Regions from separate parts of the Novibacillus thermophilus genome, predicted to be linked through region 1. Evidence: a T-box and tRNA genes for the amino acid it is inferred to sense, from the RefSeq annotation. Region 1 holds a T-box; the other holds one or more tRNA genes.
The links. A T-box is a leader RNA that pairs with one kind of tRNA and senses whether it is charged. The one in region 1 lies ahead of metG (methionine--tRNA ligase), so its partner is inferred to be a tRNA-Met.
Positions count from the first base shown of each region.

Region 2: it encodes a tRNA-Met, which carries the amino acid that the T-box ahead of metG (methionine--tRNA ligase) is inferred to sense. The anticodon was not compared.

Region 1 is NZ_CP019699.1:31,424-38,976, reverse strand. It holds gene B0W44_RS00215 (TatD family hydrolase) at 1-89, opposite strand, end outside; gene B0W44_RS17930 (hypothetical protein) at 92-289, shown strand; gene metG (methionine--tRNA ligase) at 282-2,279, opposite strand; T-box leader at 2,327-2,579, opposite strand; gene B0W44_RS00205 (AbrB/MazE/SpoVT family DNA-binding domain-containing protein) at 2,768-3,013, shown strand; gene rsmI (16S rRNA (cytidine(1402)-2'-O)-methyltransferase) at 3,061-3,936, opposite strand; gene B0W44_RS00195 (GIY-YIG nuclease family protein) at 3,941-4,204, opposite strand; gene B0W44_RS00190 (tRNA1(Val) (adenine(37)-N6)-methyltransferase) at 4,201-4,956, opposite strand; gene yabA (DNA replication initiation control protein YabA) at 5,011-5,349, opposite strand; gene B0W44_RS00180 (PSP1 domain-containing protein) at 5,361-6,176, opposite strand; gene holB (DNA polymerase III subunit delta') at 6,180-7,160, opposite strand; gene B0W44_RS00170 (YaaR family protein) at 7,177-7,553, opposite strand, start outside.
Region 2 is NZ_CP019699.1:1,847,532-1,855,084, reverse strand. It holds gene B0W44_RS09335 (cytochrome c biogenesis CcdA family protein) at 1-27, opposite strand, end outside; gene B0W44_RS09330 (TlpA family protein disulfide reductase) at 41-610, opposite strand; gene copZ (copper chaperone CopZ) at 849-1,055, opposite strand; tRNA gene B0W44_RS09320 (tRNA-Pro) at 1,231-1,307, opposite strand; tRNA gene B0W44_RS09315 (tRNA-Leu) at 1,451-1,536, opposite strand; tRNA gene B0W44_RS09310 (tRNA-Arg) at 1,550-1,626, opposite strand; tRNA gene B0W44_RS09305 (tRNA-Leu) at 1,640-1,727, opposite strand; tRNA gene B0W44_RS09300 (tRNA-Leu) at 1,732-1,821, opposite strand; tRNA gene B0W44_RS09295 (tRNA-Cys) at 1,870-1,943, opposite strand; tRNA gene B0W44_RS09290 (tRNA-Gly) at 1,961-2,035, opposite strand; tRNA gene B0W44_RS09285 (tRNA-Gln) at 2,042-2,116, opposite strand; tRNA gene B0W44_RS09280 (tRNA-His) at 2,131-2,206, opposite strand; tRNA gene B0W44_RS09275 (tRNA-Trp) at 2,214-2,287, opposite strand; tRNA gene B0W44_RS09270 (tRNA-Tyr) at 2,343-2,427, opposite strand; tRNA gene B0W44_RS09265 (tRNA-Thr) at 2,442-2,517, opposite strand; tRNA gene B0W44_RS09260 (tRNA-Phe) at 2,532-2,607, opposite strand; tRNA gene B0W44_RS09255 (tRNA-Asp) at 2,761-2,837, opposite strand; tRNA gene B0W44_RS09250 (tRNA-Met) at 2,847-2,923, opposite strand; tRNA gene B0W44_RS09245 (tRNA-Val) at 2,927-3,002, opposite strand; tRNA gene B0W44_RS09240 (tRNA-Glu) at 3,004-3,079, opposite strand; tRNA gene B0W44_RS09235 (tRNA-Ser) at 3,095-3,187, opposite strand; rRNA gene rrf (5S ribosomal RNA) at 3,222-3,338, opposite strand; rRNA gene B0W44_RS09225 (23S ribosomal RNA) at 3,373-6,406, opposite strand; rRNA gene B0W44_RS09220 (16S ribosomal RNA) at 6,563-7,553, opposite strand, start outside.

The DNA of each region.
Region 1 (7,553 bases):
TTGTACGTCTGCTGAGCACGGCTGATGACGTCCTCACGGTCTTCGTCAAACTTCGGGTCGTTCAAGTGTGCGTGGGTGTCAAACAACATGAATGCCTTCAACTCCTCCGACACGTATAAGTCGACTGTCTCATCGCCTTGAGAACACCATCGGTTGTCGTCATGCGATGGGTGACCTCGTCCGTCTTTCACACGTTCAGGACATGTCCCACTATCTCTACACGGCGTTCATGAAAACGATGGTTGCACCGTGGGCGACCAGTGCAACCATCCGCTTTGACACTACTTGACGCGGGTGCCGTTGGCAATGTCTCCGGACACTGTGGACAATACAAGACGGTCTCCGTCTTGTGCTGCTAAAATCATGCCGTTCGACACCTCTCCCCGCAATTTTATCGGTTTTAAGTTCGTGACGCAAATGACCTTCTGTCCGACGAGTTCGTCCGGCCGGTAAAATTCTGCAATGCCGGAAACGACTTGACGCTGTTCGTATCCTAAGTCAAGCTGCAGCTTTAGCAGTTTGTCGGCGTTTTTGACCTTCTCTGCACGAACAATTTCTGCGACACGCAGATCTGTTTTGAAAAAGTCGTCAATCGTCAATTCTTCTGGTGTCCCGCCTTTGGCGGCCGACTGCTCCTTCTGTTCTTGCCGGCGCTTGTTTTCCTCCGCTCGCTTGCGCGCAGCCGCCGTCGACTCGTCAATGACGGCAATCTCCTTTTCCAAATCGAGGCGCGGAAAGAGCGGTTCGCCTTTCGCCACTTTCTGCCCGTCCGGAATCAAACCGAACGTGCGGGTGGAATCCCACTCTGTCAGCGCTTCGTCCTTCACGCCAAGCTGCTGCCAAATGGCCTGCGGAGTCTGAGTCAAAAACGGGCGCAACAACACGGATACAATGCGCAAGCTCTCAGCCAGGTGGTACAGAACTGTCCCCAGTCGGTCCCTCTTGCTGTCATCTCTCGCCAACAACCAGGGCATCGTCTCGTCGATGTATTTGTTCGAGCGATTGACCAACTGCCAAATCTTTTCCAGCGCACTGCTGAACTCCAGATCATCCAGGTATTTTTCCACGTCGGTTACGGTGTTCACCACGAGTGCGCGCAAATCTTCATCGACAGTCTCCCTTTGGCCGGCAGCGGGAATGCGACCGTCAAAGTACTTTTCCACCATGGTGACCGTGCGATGCAGCAGATTTCCCAAATCGTTGGCTAAATCGAAATTTAACCGCTGGATAAACGCCTCAGGTGTAAACACTCCGTCCGCTCCGAACGGGATTTCCCTCAAGACGAAGTAGCGGACAGCATCGGCACCGTAGCGGTCGATGAGGAATTTGGGATCGATGACATTTCCTTTGGACTTTGACATTTTCCCGTCGGGCATGAGCAACCAGCCGTGGCCGAACACCTGCTTCGGCAGGGGTTCGCCGAGGGCCATCAAAATCGTCGGCCAAATGATCGTGTGGAAGCGGAGAATGTCCTTGCCAATGATGTGAATGTCCGCCGGCCAGTAGCGGGCGTACTTTTCCCGTTCCGCCTCATCGTCGGAAAGGTAGCCGATCGCCGAGATGTAGTTGCTCAGCGCATCCAGCCAAACGTAGACGACATGCTCGGGGTTGCTCGGTACTTTAATCCCCCAATCAAACGCCGTGCGCGACACACACAAGTCGTCCAGACCGGGTTTCAAAAAGTTGTTGATCATTTCATTTTTGCGGGATTCGGGCTGAATGAATTCCGGGTGTTCTTCAATGTACTTGAGCAGACGGTCCTGGTATTTGGACATGCGGAAAAAGTAACTCGGTTCTGTTACGTAACTGATCTCGCGGTTGCAGTCGGGACAGACAAATCCGTGGTCAGTTTTTGCTTGCCGCTCGGTCCAAAACGCCTCGCACTCGACACAGTAGTAGCCGCTGTACTCTCCTAAATAAATGTCACCCTGCTCCAGCAAGCGCTCGAAAATGCGTTGCACCACTTTTTCGTGCCGCTTTTCCGTCGTGCGGATAAAATCGTCGTAAGAGATGTCCAACTTCTCCCACAAATCGCGAATCCACTCCACGATCGGATCGATAAATTCCAGCGGTTCTTTGCCAGCCGCCTCTGCACGCCGCTGCAGTTTCTGGCCGTGTTCGTCGGTTCCGGTCAATAAGTGCACATCGTAACCGCGCAGCCGCTTGTAACGGGCGAGAGCGTCGGCGGCGATCGTCGTATATGCATTGCCGATGTGCAAGTTGTTGCTGGGGTAATATATCGGCGTTGTCACGTAAAAGGTTGGTTTGTCACCTGCCACAACTCATTCCTCCTCGAATAATCTCGAATATAAATAAACCTCTCATCCATTGGGACGAGAGGATATCCTCACGCGGTACCACCCAAATTCAGTGCCGACTCACGTCAGGCACTCTCTGCCAGTGTGACACTTGACCTTTAACGCAGGCAATCGTCCCACCCTCACAAAAGTTGGTCTCAACTTGCTTCAGGTGAACTCCTCCAGGGCCATCTTCACTGGGTCACCTATGCCGGCTTTCACCTCACCCGGCTCTCTGAGCAATAGGCTCACACCAGTTACTCTTCCCTTCACAGGATTTGTCACAAGTGTTTCCTAAATATTAACGAAACAAACGTCTCACTGTCAACATTGTATATATTGAACCTTCCGCATTCAGCATGTAATACTTGTTGACTGCCAAAGGAACCGCTGGTATGATGAACTTGTTACACTGAGGACATTATCGCAAGCGTACATACACACTGGGAAAACGAGGAGATGCGAAGTTTATGATGAAGTCAACAGGCATCGTGCGAAAAGTCGACGAGTTGGGACGAGTCGTTATCCCTATTGAACTGCGCCGGACTTTAGGAATCAGCGAGAAAGACGCTTTGGAAATTTACGTAGACGAGGAACGCATTGTCTTGAAAAAATACGAACCGGCCTGCATTTTTTGCGGCAGTGCAGAAAATGTCACCCACTTCAAGAATAAAGTCGTCTGTAAAAACTGTATGGCTGAAATGGCAGAACAGTAGCTTCGACAGGAATAGTTCTCTTCCGAGGGGACTATTTTTTTATGACATTACGTGTGATAGTCGTTGTACACGTCACGTTTGCTCATGTTCCGCTCCTCTGCTACCCGTTTTATGGCGTCTCGCACGGACTCTCCCTCCCGTACGAAGTGATCGACGTGTTCTTTTATAGACAGGTCGCCCCACCACGGACGTACGTCTCCCCCTTCTCTATGTCCGGACCCTCCTTCCAACACGAGGGTGCATTCACCCCGGGGAGATTCCCGTTCAAACCAATCCACCAGTTCGGCCACCGTTCCCCGCAACCACTCTTCATGGCGTTTCGTCAATTCCCGTACGACGACCCCGCGGCGATTGCCCCACTCCTCGTAAATAAGGTGCAAAGTCGACAACAGGCGGTGGGGAGCCTCGTACAACAACACGGTCGCCTTGGTCTGCCGCCACTTTCGCAACACGTCCACACACTTTTTGCGCTCGCGGGGGAGAAAACCGAGGAATAAAAAGCGTTCCGTCCCTAACCCCGACCCGACTAAAGCCGTCAAGGCAGCGTTGGCACCGGGAACTGGGACGACGGGGATGTTCTGCTCAACGGCCGACCGGACAAGCTCGGCACCTGGATCTGACACCGCGGGCATTCCCGCATCGCTGACGAGAGCGACGGATTCTCCCTGCAACAAACGCCTCACCAGTACCTCTCCCTGTTTGGCGCGGTTGTGTTCACGGTACGACACGAGGGGTGTGTCGATGTTAAAATGAGTCGTCAGCTTGCGGGTTTGGCGTGTATCTTCTGCCGCAATGACGTCTGCTTTTTTTAACGTGTTGATCGCTCTGACCGTCATATCCTCCAAATTTCCGATCGGGGTGGCCACTAAATACAAAGTTCCGCTCCCCTCTTCACGGGGGGCGAACGACTTTTGGCGCAACATCGCCTTACCGCCCTTTCTGAAAAAGTGCACGCTTCTGCTCGTGAGAGAGGCGTTTAATTTCGATTTCCCGCTTCAGTCCCCACGACCGGCTGTCTCCCGCTTCCACATAGCGAAGCGTCACAGGCGTCCGACCGCGGGTGTACTTTGCGCCTCTCCCTGCGTTGTGCTCAGTTAACCGTTTTTCCACATCGACAGTGTAGCCGGTGTACAGCGTTTTGTCGGAACACTCGACGATGTAGACGAAGTGACCTTTGGATGATGGCGTCACGAGTAAACTCCTCCGTAAAGGCGGTGGATGTCCTCGGTGTACGAACCATCTTGTTGGTACACGACCAACGGGCTCTCCACGTGCAGCTCCACTCCGCCGTCCTTCGCCGCTTCCACCAGGACCATATTCGCTTCCGCTTCCCGGCGGGGATGCACCCATCGCACGCGTTTCGGTTCCAAACGGTATCTTCGCATGGTCGTCACAATGTCGGCAAAGCGACTTGCCCGGTGAACCATGGCCAGTCTGCCTCCCGATCTCAACAGCCGGCTAGCGGCCCGTACGACGTCTTCCAGCGTACAGCATATTTCATGCCGGGCGATGGCGACGGATTGATTGCGGTTGCGTTCGCTCTCACTCACAGGCATGTACGGCGGATTGCACGTCACCAAATCGTACCGCCCGTTCCAGTCCGGGGAACACTCACGCAAATCTCCCTCAAACAAGTTGATTTGTGTAGACAACCCGTTCATTTCCACACTGCGCCGCCCCATGTCCACTAAACGCGGCTGAATGTCCAGTCCGTCAATGGGAAGCGATGTCCTCGTCGACAGCAATATCGGAATGACCCCGTTGCCTGTACACAAATCGAGGATGCGCCCCCTGTGGGGAACGCGACAAAACCTGGCTAACAACACTGCGTCCATAGAGAAGCGAAACGCGTTAGGACTTTGCACAATGCCCAGTTCCGGAGTTAGTTGATCGATGCGTTCATCGTCGCGTACACGGACAGGGTGGATTGGTTTAAAGGACACGTTCTTCGCTCCTACTCCTTTCGACAAAAAAGCCGGTTTTTCAACCGGCGGGGCTTACTTGTTTAAAAACGACATACAAAACAGACAATCGCCATCCGTGCGAATACTGCCGTAATGCAGATTGCAGATGTGGAAACCCTCGTGGTACAAACGCGCCAGATTGTCGTGGCCTTCCCCGATCGGCCTCTTGACGTCACTCTCCCTTGCCTTAGCCCTGCCATCTCCTGCTTCTTTGGCCAGGCGTTCACGCAAAAGTCGGTTTTCGGTGCTCAACTGGTGATTTTCTTCTATCATGTCCGCAATTTCCTGTTTTAAGCCGCCTAATTCTTCGTACAGTTCACCGATTCTCTCTTCGAGTTGCGTCATTTGGGTGAAAATTTTGGATTTATTCACGTTATTCCACCTCAGTTAGGCTGCTTAGTCTGCTGCTCGACTTCACTCAAATCGTATTCTATGAGGCGTTCCAACTCATCCAGCTCAACCCGGACTCTTCTTTCAAGCAAATTTAACCCGACCACACGACCGGTACCGTCCGGAGTTGTGACGCGATCACCCATATCGGGCATTTCTCGCTTTGCTTCCTCGTATGCATCGTTCTCATACTTGAGGCAACACATGAGGCGGCCACACAAACCAGAAATTTTAATCGGATTGAGTGACAAATTTTGGTCTTTCGCCATTTTAATGGAGACCGGTTCAAAATCTCCGAGAAAAGAAGAACAGCAAAGGGTTCGACCACACGGTCCAATACCGCCTAACATTTTCGCTTCGTCCCGCACGCCAATCTGTCTCAACTCGATGCGCGTGCGGAAGATGGAAGCTAGATCCTTGACGAGTTCACGAAAGTCAACCCGGCCATCTGCTGTAAAGTAAAAAATAATTTTATTGCGGTCAAATGTGTATTCAGCATCGATCAGGCGCATGTCTAATGCGTGTTCACGCACTTTTTCACGGCAAAGGGAGAGCGCCCTTTCCGCTGCCGCCTTGTTCTCCATGACTTGGCGCCGATCTTCCTCGGTCGCCAATCTGAGGACGCGCTTAAGTGGGAGGACGACTTCTCCTTCACTGACGTATTTCTTTCCGATCACGACCTTACCGTACTCGATGCCACGGGCCGTTTCAACGATCACGACTTGATCTTTTCCGATCGGCAGATCGTCGGGGTCAAAGTAATATATTTTACCCGCTTGCTTAAAGCGGACACCTACTACCGCATACACGTCTCATCCCTCCTGAACGGACAACACCCATCCCTCCAAAATTAACTGCGATGGCACATGCTGTTTAAGCTGTCGTTTCGCCAACATCAACGCTTCCATCGCCTGGACAAGTCTAGGTTCCGTCCATTTGGTCAGCTGTCGCTCGAAATGTTCTGAATGTTCGAGGAAAGTTAACGGCTGTTCGCAACCTAAACTTATATTTAGCATATCTCGATACCACAAGATCATCAAGTCCAGAAAATATTCCAAGTGATGCTGTCCGAGTTCGGATTTCACCACTTTTTCCTGAATAACGACCATCGCTTGACCGATGTGTCCATCGACAGCCTTTGCCACTTGAACCACGACGTCCAATGCGTGTCGAAACCATTCTCCCCGCACGATTTGGCGCGCTTCTTCCAGGCTGCCTGCGAGCTTTGCGGCCACTGCCGCCTCCCTTTCAGCGACACCTTCAGCTGTCAGCTGTCGGGAAATGATTTCAGATGGGACGCGTTGGAACGGGATGGTCTGACAACGGGATAACACGGTGGGAAGGACGTGATGTTTGTTTTCCGTCAAGAGAACGGCCACCACATCGCCTACAGGCTCTTCCAAAAATTTTAACAAACTGTTTGCCGCCTGGACTGTCATCATGTCTGCTGCTTCTATGATCAACACTTTGACGGAGGCTTCCATGGAATGGTAGGAGACGTTTTCCTGCAGCGCGCGGATCTGGTCGATTTTCACCGCATGCCCCTCGGGCTGAATCCAATGGACATCGGGAAAATTGCCGTGGGCAATGCGCACACAGTGGGTGCACGTGTCACACGCGTCGTCTTTGCGTTTCGTACAGTTGAGGGCTTTGGCCAACTCCATCGCCATGTGTCTTTGTCCGACACGGTCTGGACCCGAAAAGAGGTAAGCGTGTGCCAACCGTCGGTGTGCCAGTGCATTCTTTAACATGCGGGCCGCTTTTTCTTGTCCGATGACTTTGTGAAAGGCCACGTCGTTCCCCCTTACCTTACGCGTTCAATTGAATTAACAATCCTTTGATTTGCCCGATTCGCTCTAAAAGGTGCAACCGGCTTTTTTCCCTCTCGAGAACATCGTCCGTCAACTGAACCAACTGCTCGTCTATTTTCTCTACACAGCGGTATATCCGGGAGCGTCCGCGAGCGTCGGTACTGTGTCTCTCTGCCAGAGCGATTCCTTGGCCGACTGCCCGTTCGACAAATTGGTAGACCAGTTTTTTATAGTGGTTTAAATCGATGAGGGTACGTGAGTGAATTAAACGTCTCGCCTGTTCGTCCAGTTTCCGCAACAGCTCGTCCATCTCCTCGCGGGCAGACGGATACCGCTCCTGTTTTAACACTTTAAAAAACCGGGAGGGTTCGACGT
Region 2 (7,553 bases), 1.8 Mb from region 1:
CCAGAGTGTCACATCGGCTACTTCCACAAGATCACCTCCTTCACTCCGTTAACTCTTCCATGATATCTCGAATCTGTTGCTCCGTCATCGCCCCTTGAATGCGGTGTGTAATGATCCCTTTCTCGTCCACGACAAACGTCGTGGGGATGGCCACAGCTTGATACGTCGTCGCCACATCTCCCGTTTCGTCCAACGGAATGGGGAAGGTGTAGCCGTTTTCTTCGATATACTGGCTCATATTGTCGAAGTCGTCGTTAAAGGCAAGATCCACCATATGAAAATTGACTTGCTCACCGTACTGTTCGTACGCTTCCTGTAAGTGGGGCATTTCCACTTTGCACGGCGGACACCATGAAGCCCAGAAATTAATGAGCGACGGTTTCCCATTATTTTCATATAAGCGCACCGTTTCCCCCGACAGCGTCTCGAGTTCGAAGTCTGGTGCTGCAAACCCCTCCTGCGGTTTCACGTCGCGATCAGGTTGTATAGGGCCAACTGCTTCCTGTCTCTTTTCGCCAGCGGTTTCTTCCTCTTTCGACTGATTCACAACAACCGCTCCTACCACAAGTAACAATATCGCCAAACCGAAAAGGACATTTCGCCAACGCATCGGTGTCACCTCACCTTCATTTTAAACGGTTCATGTAACAGTATGGACCCGAATTGTTAAGATTTTATAAAGAACCCCAAAACGGATGTTTATCGACAAAACCACACGTTATACTCTCCGCTTACTACTATACTATCCACCGGAACGTAAGAAAAACCCCATGCGAAGGCGAATGCACCCGGATGTTTGAAAACAAAAAAATAATAAGGCAGGAGCACTGCCCCTGCCGTTCGGTCGATTACTTCACGTCATATCCCTGTTCTTCAATCGCTTGTTTCATTTGGCTTTCTGTCACTTGGTTCTCGTTGTACGTGACATCTGCTGAATTTGTTTTTAAATTGACTGAGACTTCTTTCACGCCGTTTAAACTACTGAGAGCTCCTTCTACGGCGCGCTTGCAATGGTCACATGTCATCCCGTTAATCTTGAATGTTTTGACGGCCAACGCTGTTTCCCCTCCTTTCAAAGCAATTTCATCACGCAAAGAGGAGAAGCGACATGATACCGGTATATGGTATACGACTGGCTTCAAAATGTCAAGTAATGGTGCCGAACAGACAAAAAAACCACTTTTTTAAAGTGGGTGCGTTTAATTAAAGCTTCGTATGCGGCTTTTTGGATGGTCGGGGTGACAGGATTTGAACCTGCGACCCCCTGCTCCCAAAGCAGGTGCTCTACCAAGCTGAGCCACACCCCGTAACCTTTTCACTGTCACGTATTATTTTACCAGCATTTGTCTCCCATCGCAAATACCGTTAACCGAGAGATGTAGAAAGCCAAAGGTTTGCTACAATGAAAGAGTTTCAGCGTACACTGAAACCCTAGATGAGGACATCAATATGGTGCCGAAGGTGGGAGTCGAACCCACATGGTCAAAGACCACACGATTTTGAGTCGTGCGCGTCTGCCAATTCCGCCACTTCGGCATTTTAAATAAAATGGCGTGCCCTGAGAGATTCGAACTCCCGACCTTCTGATTCGTAGTCAGACGCTCTATCCAGCTGAGCTAAGGGCACACGCATTGTTAAATGGTGCGGACGAAGGGACTTGAACCCCCACGGTCGTAATGACCACAAGATCCTGAATCTTGCGCGTCTGCCAATTCCGCCACGTCCGCCTATTGGTGCCGAGGGAGGGACTCGAACCCTCACGGAGGTTAACCCTCCCCAGGATTTTAAGTCCTGTGCGTCTGCCAGTTCCGCCACCCCGGCGAAATAAGTGTCGCATCTCTGCCTCTCACAAAATGATCACGCTATAAGTGGAGGCGGCACCCGGATTCGAACCGGGGATAAAGGTTTTGCAGACCTCTGCCTTACCACTTGGCTATGCCGCCGCTTAAGCGGGATAAAATGGAGCGGAAGACGGGATTCGAACCCGCGACCCTCGCCTTGGCAAGGCGATGCTCTACCCCTGAGCCACTTCCGCTTATTATGGCTGGGGAGGCAGGATTCGAACCTGCGCATCACGGAGTCAAAGTCCGTTGCCTTACCACTTGGCTACTCCCCAAAATTCAAATGCTGTGGGGCGACCGATGGGAATCGAACCCATGAATGCCGGAGCCACAATCCGGTGCGTTAACCACTTCGCCACGGCCGCCGTATTATGGCAGGGGCGGCAGGAATCGAACCCGCATCGATGGTTTTGGAGACCACTGTTCTACCATTGAACTACGCCCCTACACAAGGTGCCCCATGATGCGGGCAGACAGACGCTGATAAGGATGAGCTATCCATGGTGGAGGGAGAAGGATTCGAACCTTCGAAGGCAACGCCAGCAGATTTACAGTCTGCCCCGTTTGACCACTTCGGTATCCCTCCATATTTCTAACCACTGGTGCCGGCGAGAGGACTTGAACCCCCAACCTACTGATTACAAGTCAGTTGCTCTACCAGTTGAGCTACACCGGCAAACAGAGTTAAAATGGTGGTTCGGGACGGAATCGAACCGCCGACACGAGGATTTTCAGTCCTCTGCTCTACCGACTGAGCTACCGAACCGCGCTGCGTTGGGTTTTCAGGTTTTAGCGAGCTTTTTTCGCTTTCAGGAAAGGAGGAGTACCTCCATTTTCTGGCTTAAATACGACTGCAGTGACGAATACCATATTAACATGTTTGCGCTTAGTAAGTCAACACTTGACGAAAAGTAAAGGATGGCGGAGCTGACGGGATTCGAACCCGCGATCTCCTGCGTGACAGGCAGGCATGTTAGGCCTCTACACCACAGCTCCAAGGGATATTGGTTGCGGGGACAGGATTTGAACCTGTGACCTTCGGGTTATGAGCCCGACGAGCTACCTGACTGCTCCACCCCGCGGCATGGTGGACGGTGACGGGATCGAACCGCCGACCCCCTGCTTGTAAGGCAGGTGCTCTCCCAGCTGAGCTAACCGTCCGTGGTGACCCGTAGGGGATTCGAACCCCTGAATGCCAGCGTGAAAGGCTGGTGTGTTAACCGCTTCACCAACGGGCCTTACCAGTTCAGAGATGGCGGAGAGGGAGGGATTCGAACCCTCGAGACGGGGTTACCCGCCTACACGATTTCCAATCGTGCTCCTTCGGCCAACTCGGACACCTCTCCGTGTTAGAGGTGAAATTATTATTTTCACATTTTCGCCTGGCAGCGACCTACTCTCCCAGGGGCTCTCGCCCCGAGTACCATCGGCGCTGGAGGGCTTAACGGTCGTGTTCGGCATGGGTACGCGTGTGTCCCCTCCGCTATGGCCACCAGACAGCATTCCCTCAAAACTGGTCGGAAGCATTCTCTCGATTAAGCCCTCGACCGATTCGTATCCGTCAGCTCAACGTGTTACCACGCTTACACCTCGGACCGATCCACCTCGTCTTCTCCAAGGGGTCTTACCCAAGCACCTGAGTGCCTGGTGGGAAATCTCATCTTGAGGGGGGCTTCACGCTTAGATGCTTTCAGCGCTTATCCCGGCCACACGTGGCTACCCAGCGATGCCCTTGGCAGAACAACTGGTCCACCAGCGGTGTGTCCGTCCCGGTCCTCTCGTACTAAGGACGGCTCCTCTTCAGATTTCCTGCGCCCACGACAGATAGGGACCGAACTGTCTCACGACGTTCTGAACCCAGCTCGCGTACCGCTTTAATGGGCGAACAGCCCAACCCTTGGGACCTGCTTCAGCCCCAGGATGCGATGAGCCGACATCGAGGTGCCAAACCTCCCCGTCGATGTGGACTCTTGGGGGAGATAAGCCTGTTATCCCCGGGGTAGCTTTTATCCGTTGAGCGATGGCCCTTCCACTCAGAACCACCGGATCACTAAGTCCGACTTTCGTCCCTGCTCGACCTGTCAGTCTCGCAGTCAAGCTCCCTTCTGCCTTTACACTCCTCACGCGATGTCCAACCGCGCTGAGGGAACCTTCGAGCGCCTCCGTTACCTTTTAGGAGGCGACCGCCCCAGTCAAACTGCCCACCTGACAATGTCCCGCCACCGGCTCACGGCGGTCGGTTAGGATTTAACCATGATGAGGGTGGTATCCCACCGGCGCCTCCCTCGATCCTGGCGAACCGATTTCTCTGGCTCCCACCTATCCTGTACACATCATCGCCAAATCCACTATCAGGCTGCAGTCAAGCTCCACGGGGTCTTTCCGTCTTGTCGTGGGTAATGCGCATCTTCACGCATACTACAATTTCACCGGGCCTCTCGTTGAGACAGTGTCCAAGTCGTTACGCCTTTCGTGCGGGTCGGAACTTACCCGACAAGGAATTTCGCTACCTTAGGACCGTTATAGTTACGGCCGCCGTTTACTGGGGCTTCGGTTCAGACCTTCGCTTCCGCTAAGTCCTCCCCTTAACCTTCCAGCACCGGGCAGGCGTCAGCCCCTATACGTCGCCTTGCGGCTTCGCAGAGACCTGTGTTTTTGCTAAACAGTCGCTTGGACCTCTTCACTGCGGCCCCCTCAGGCAACCTCTCGGCCACCCTAACGGGGCACCCCTTCTCCCAAAGTTACGGGGCCATTTTGCCGAGTTCCTTAACGAGAGTTCTCCCGTGCGCCTTAGGATCCTCTCCTCGCCTACCTGTGTCGGTTTGCGGTACGGGCACCGCGCTCCTCGCTAGAGGCTTTTCTTGTCAGTGTGGGTGCAGGGACTTCGCTACTCTAAGTTTCACTCCCCATCACGGCTCAAGATCCTCGCAACGCGGGATTTGCCTCGCGCTGCTCTCTCACCGCTTGGACAGGCACATCCATCCGCCTGCTCCCCTGCCCTCCTGCGTCCCCCCTTCGCTCAATCGGAACGCGGTGGTACAGGAATCTCCACCTGTTCTCCATCGCCTACGCTCTTCAGCCTCGGCTTAGGTCCCGACTTACCCTGAGCGGACGAACCTTCCTCAGGAACCCTTAGGCTTTCGGCGGAGGGGATTCTCACCCCTCTTATCGTTACTCATACCGGCATTCTCACTACCCAGCGCTCCACATTCCCTCCCGGAAATCCTTCGCTGCACTGGGTACGCTCCCCTACCACGGTGTCCCGCCCATAGCTTCGGTGATCCGTTTAGCCCCGGTACATTTTCGGCGCGACGTCACTTGACCAGTGAGCTTTTACGCACTCTTTCAATGATGGCTGCTTCTAAGCCAACATCCTGGTTGTCTCGGCAACGCCACATCCTTTCCCACTTAACGGATACTTCGGGACCTTAGCTGATGGTCTGGGTTGTTCCCCTCTCGACGTCGAATCTTAGCACCCGACGTCTGACTCCCAGGAACCGAATCAACGGCATTCGGAGTTTGACTGCGATCGGTAACCCGTCGAGGGCCCCTCACGCAATCAGTGCTCTACCTCCGCGATTCTTCCCCTGAGGCTAGCCCTAAAGCTATTTCGGGGAGAACCAGCTATCTCCGAGTTCGATTGGCATTTCACCCCTACCCACCCCTCATCCCCGCCTTTTTCAACAGACGTGGGTGCGGGCCTCCAGTCGGTGTTACCCGACCTTCACCCTGGACATGGGTAGATCACTCGGTTTCGGGTCGACGACGCGCAACTAAAATCGCCCTCTTCAGACTCGCTTTCGCTACGGCTCCGCGTCTCCCGCTTAACCTCGCTACGCATCGTCACTCGCCGGTCCATTCTACAAAAGGTACGCCGTCATCCAGATTACCCGGACTCCGACTGCTTGTAGGCACACGGTTTCAGGTTCTCTTTCACTCCCCTCCCGGGGTGCTTTTCACCTTTCCCTCACGGTACTGGTGCGCTATCGGTCGCCAGGGAGTATTTAGCCTTGGGAGGTGGGCCTCCCTGCTTCCCACGGGGTTCCCCGTGCCCCGCGGTACTCGGGGTCCGTCTCGGAGCGGACAGAATTTCGCCTACAGGATTCTTACCTTCTCTGATGGGCCGTTCCAGGCCGCTTCGGCTATCCCGTCCGTTTCTCACTCCTTATGAGACGCCCCACAACCCCCGGCACTCAACTCAAACCCACTACGCATATGATAAATGCGTCTTGTGGATCTCAGTTGAGTGCCGGGTTTGGGCTGTTTCCGTTTCGCTCGCCGCTACTCAGGAAATCGCTTTGAGCACCCACGAAAGGTTCCCTTTCGCGGGGCCCGCCTTGCTTTCTTTTCCTCAGGGTACTAAGATGTTTCAGTTCCCCTGGTTGCCCTCCGCTGCCTATGCATTCAGCAACGGATGCTCTCCTATGAAAGAGAGCGGGTTCCCCCATTCGGACATCCCCGGATCTACGCCTGCTTACGGCTCCCCGAGGCATTTCGGTGTTCGCCCCGTCCTTCGTCGGCTCCTGGCGCCTAGGCATCCACCGTGCGCCCTTTCTCGCTTAATCGTTCTCGACATGACTCTCGTCATCCCGGTGAATGCTTCCGATCCAGTTTTCAAGGAACACATCCGCCCCTCCACGGGACGGCAGAGACCATTCTCTTCTGAGAATGTCTCCCTCAAAACTAAACGAACAAGCCGAACGCCTTTTTTTACTCCGTAGAAAGGAGGTGATCCAGCCGCACCTTCCGATACGGCTACCTTGTTACGACTTCACCCCAATCATCTGTCCCACCTTCGGCGGCTGGCTCCTTACGGTTGCCTCACCGACTTCGGGTGTTACAGACTCTCGTGGTGTGACGGGCGGTGTGTACAAGGCCCGGGAACGTATTCACCGCGGCATGCTGATCCGCGATTACTAGCGATTCCTCCTTCACGCAGGCGAGTTGCAGCCTGCGATCCGAACTGAGACTGGCTTTTTAGGGATTGGCTCCGCGTCACCGCTTCGCTGCCCTCTGTACCAGCCATTGTAGCACGTGTGTCGCCCAGGACATAAGGGGCATGATGATTTGACGTCATCCCCACCTTCCTCCAGCTTGTCACTGGCAGTCAGCTTAGAGTGCCCAACTCAATGCTGGCAACTAAGCTCAAGGGTTGCGCTCGTTGCGGGACTTAACCCAACATCTCACGACACGAGCTGACGACAACCATGCACCACCTGTCTCTCTGTCCCCGAAGGGAAACCTCTATCTCTAGAGGGGTCAGAGGATGTCAAGCCCTGGTAAGGTTCTTCGCGTTGCTTCGAATTAAACCACATGCTCCACCGCTTGTGCGGGCCCCCGTCAATTCCTTTGAGTTTCAGCCTTGCGGCCGTACTCCCCAGGCGGAGTGCTTAATGTGTTTACTTCGGCACTAAGGGCGTGACGCCCCTAACACCTAGCACTCATCGTTTACGGCGTGGACTACCAGGGTATCTAATCCTGTTCGCTCCCCACGCTTTCGCGCCTCAGCGTCAGTTACAGGCCAGAGAGCCGCCTTCGCCACTGGTGTTCCTCCCGATCTCTACGCATTTCACCGCTACACCGGGAATTCCGCTCCCCTCTCCTGCACTCAAGTCCCCCAGTTTCCAATGCCATCCCACGGTTGAGCCGTGGCCTTTCACATCAGACTTAAGAGACCGCCTGCGCGCCCTTTACGCCCAATAATTCCGGACA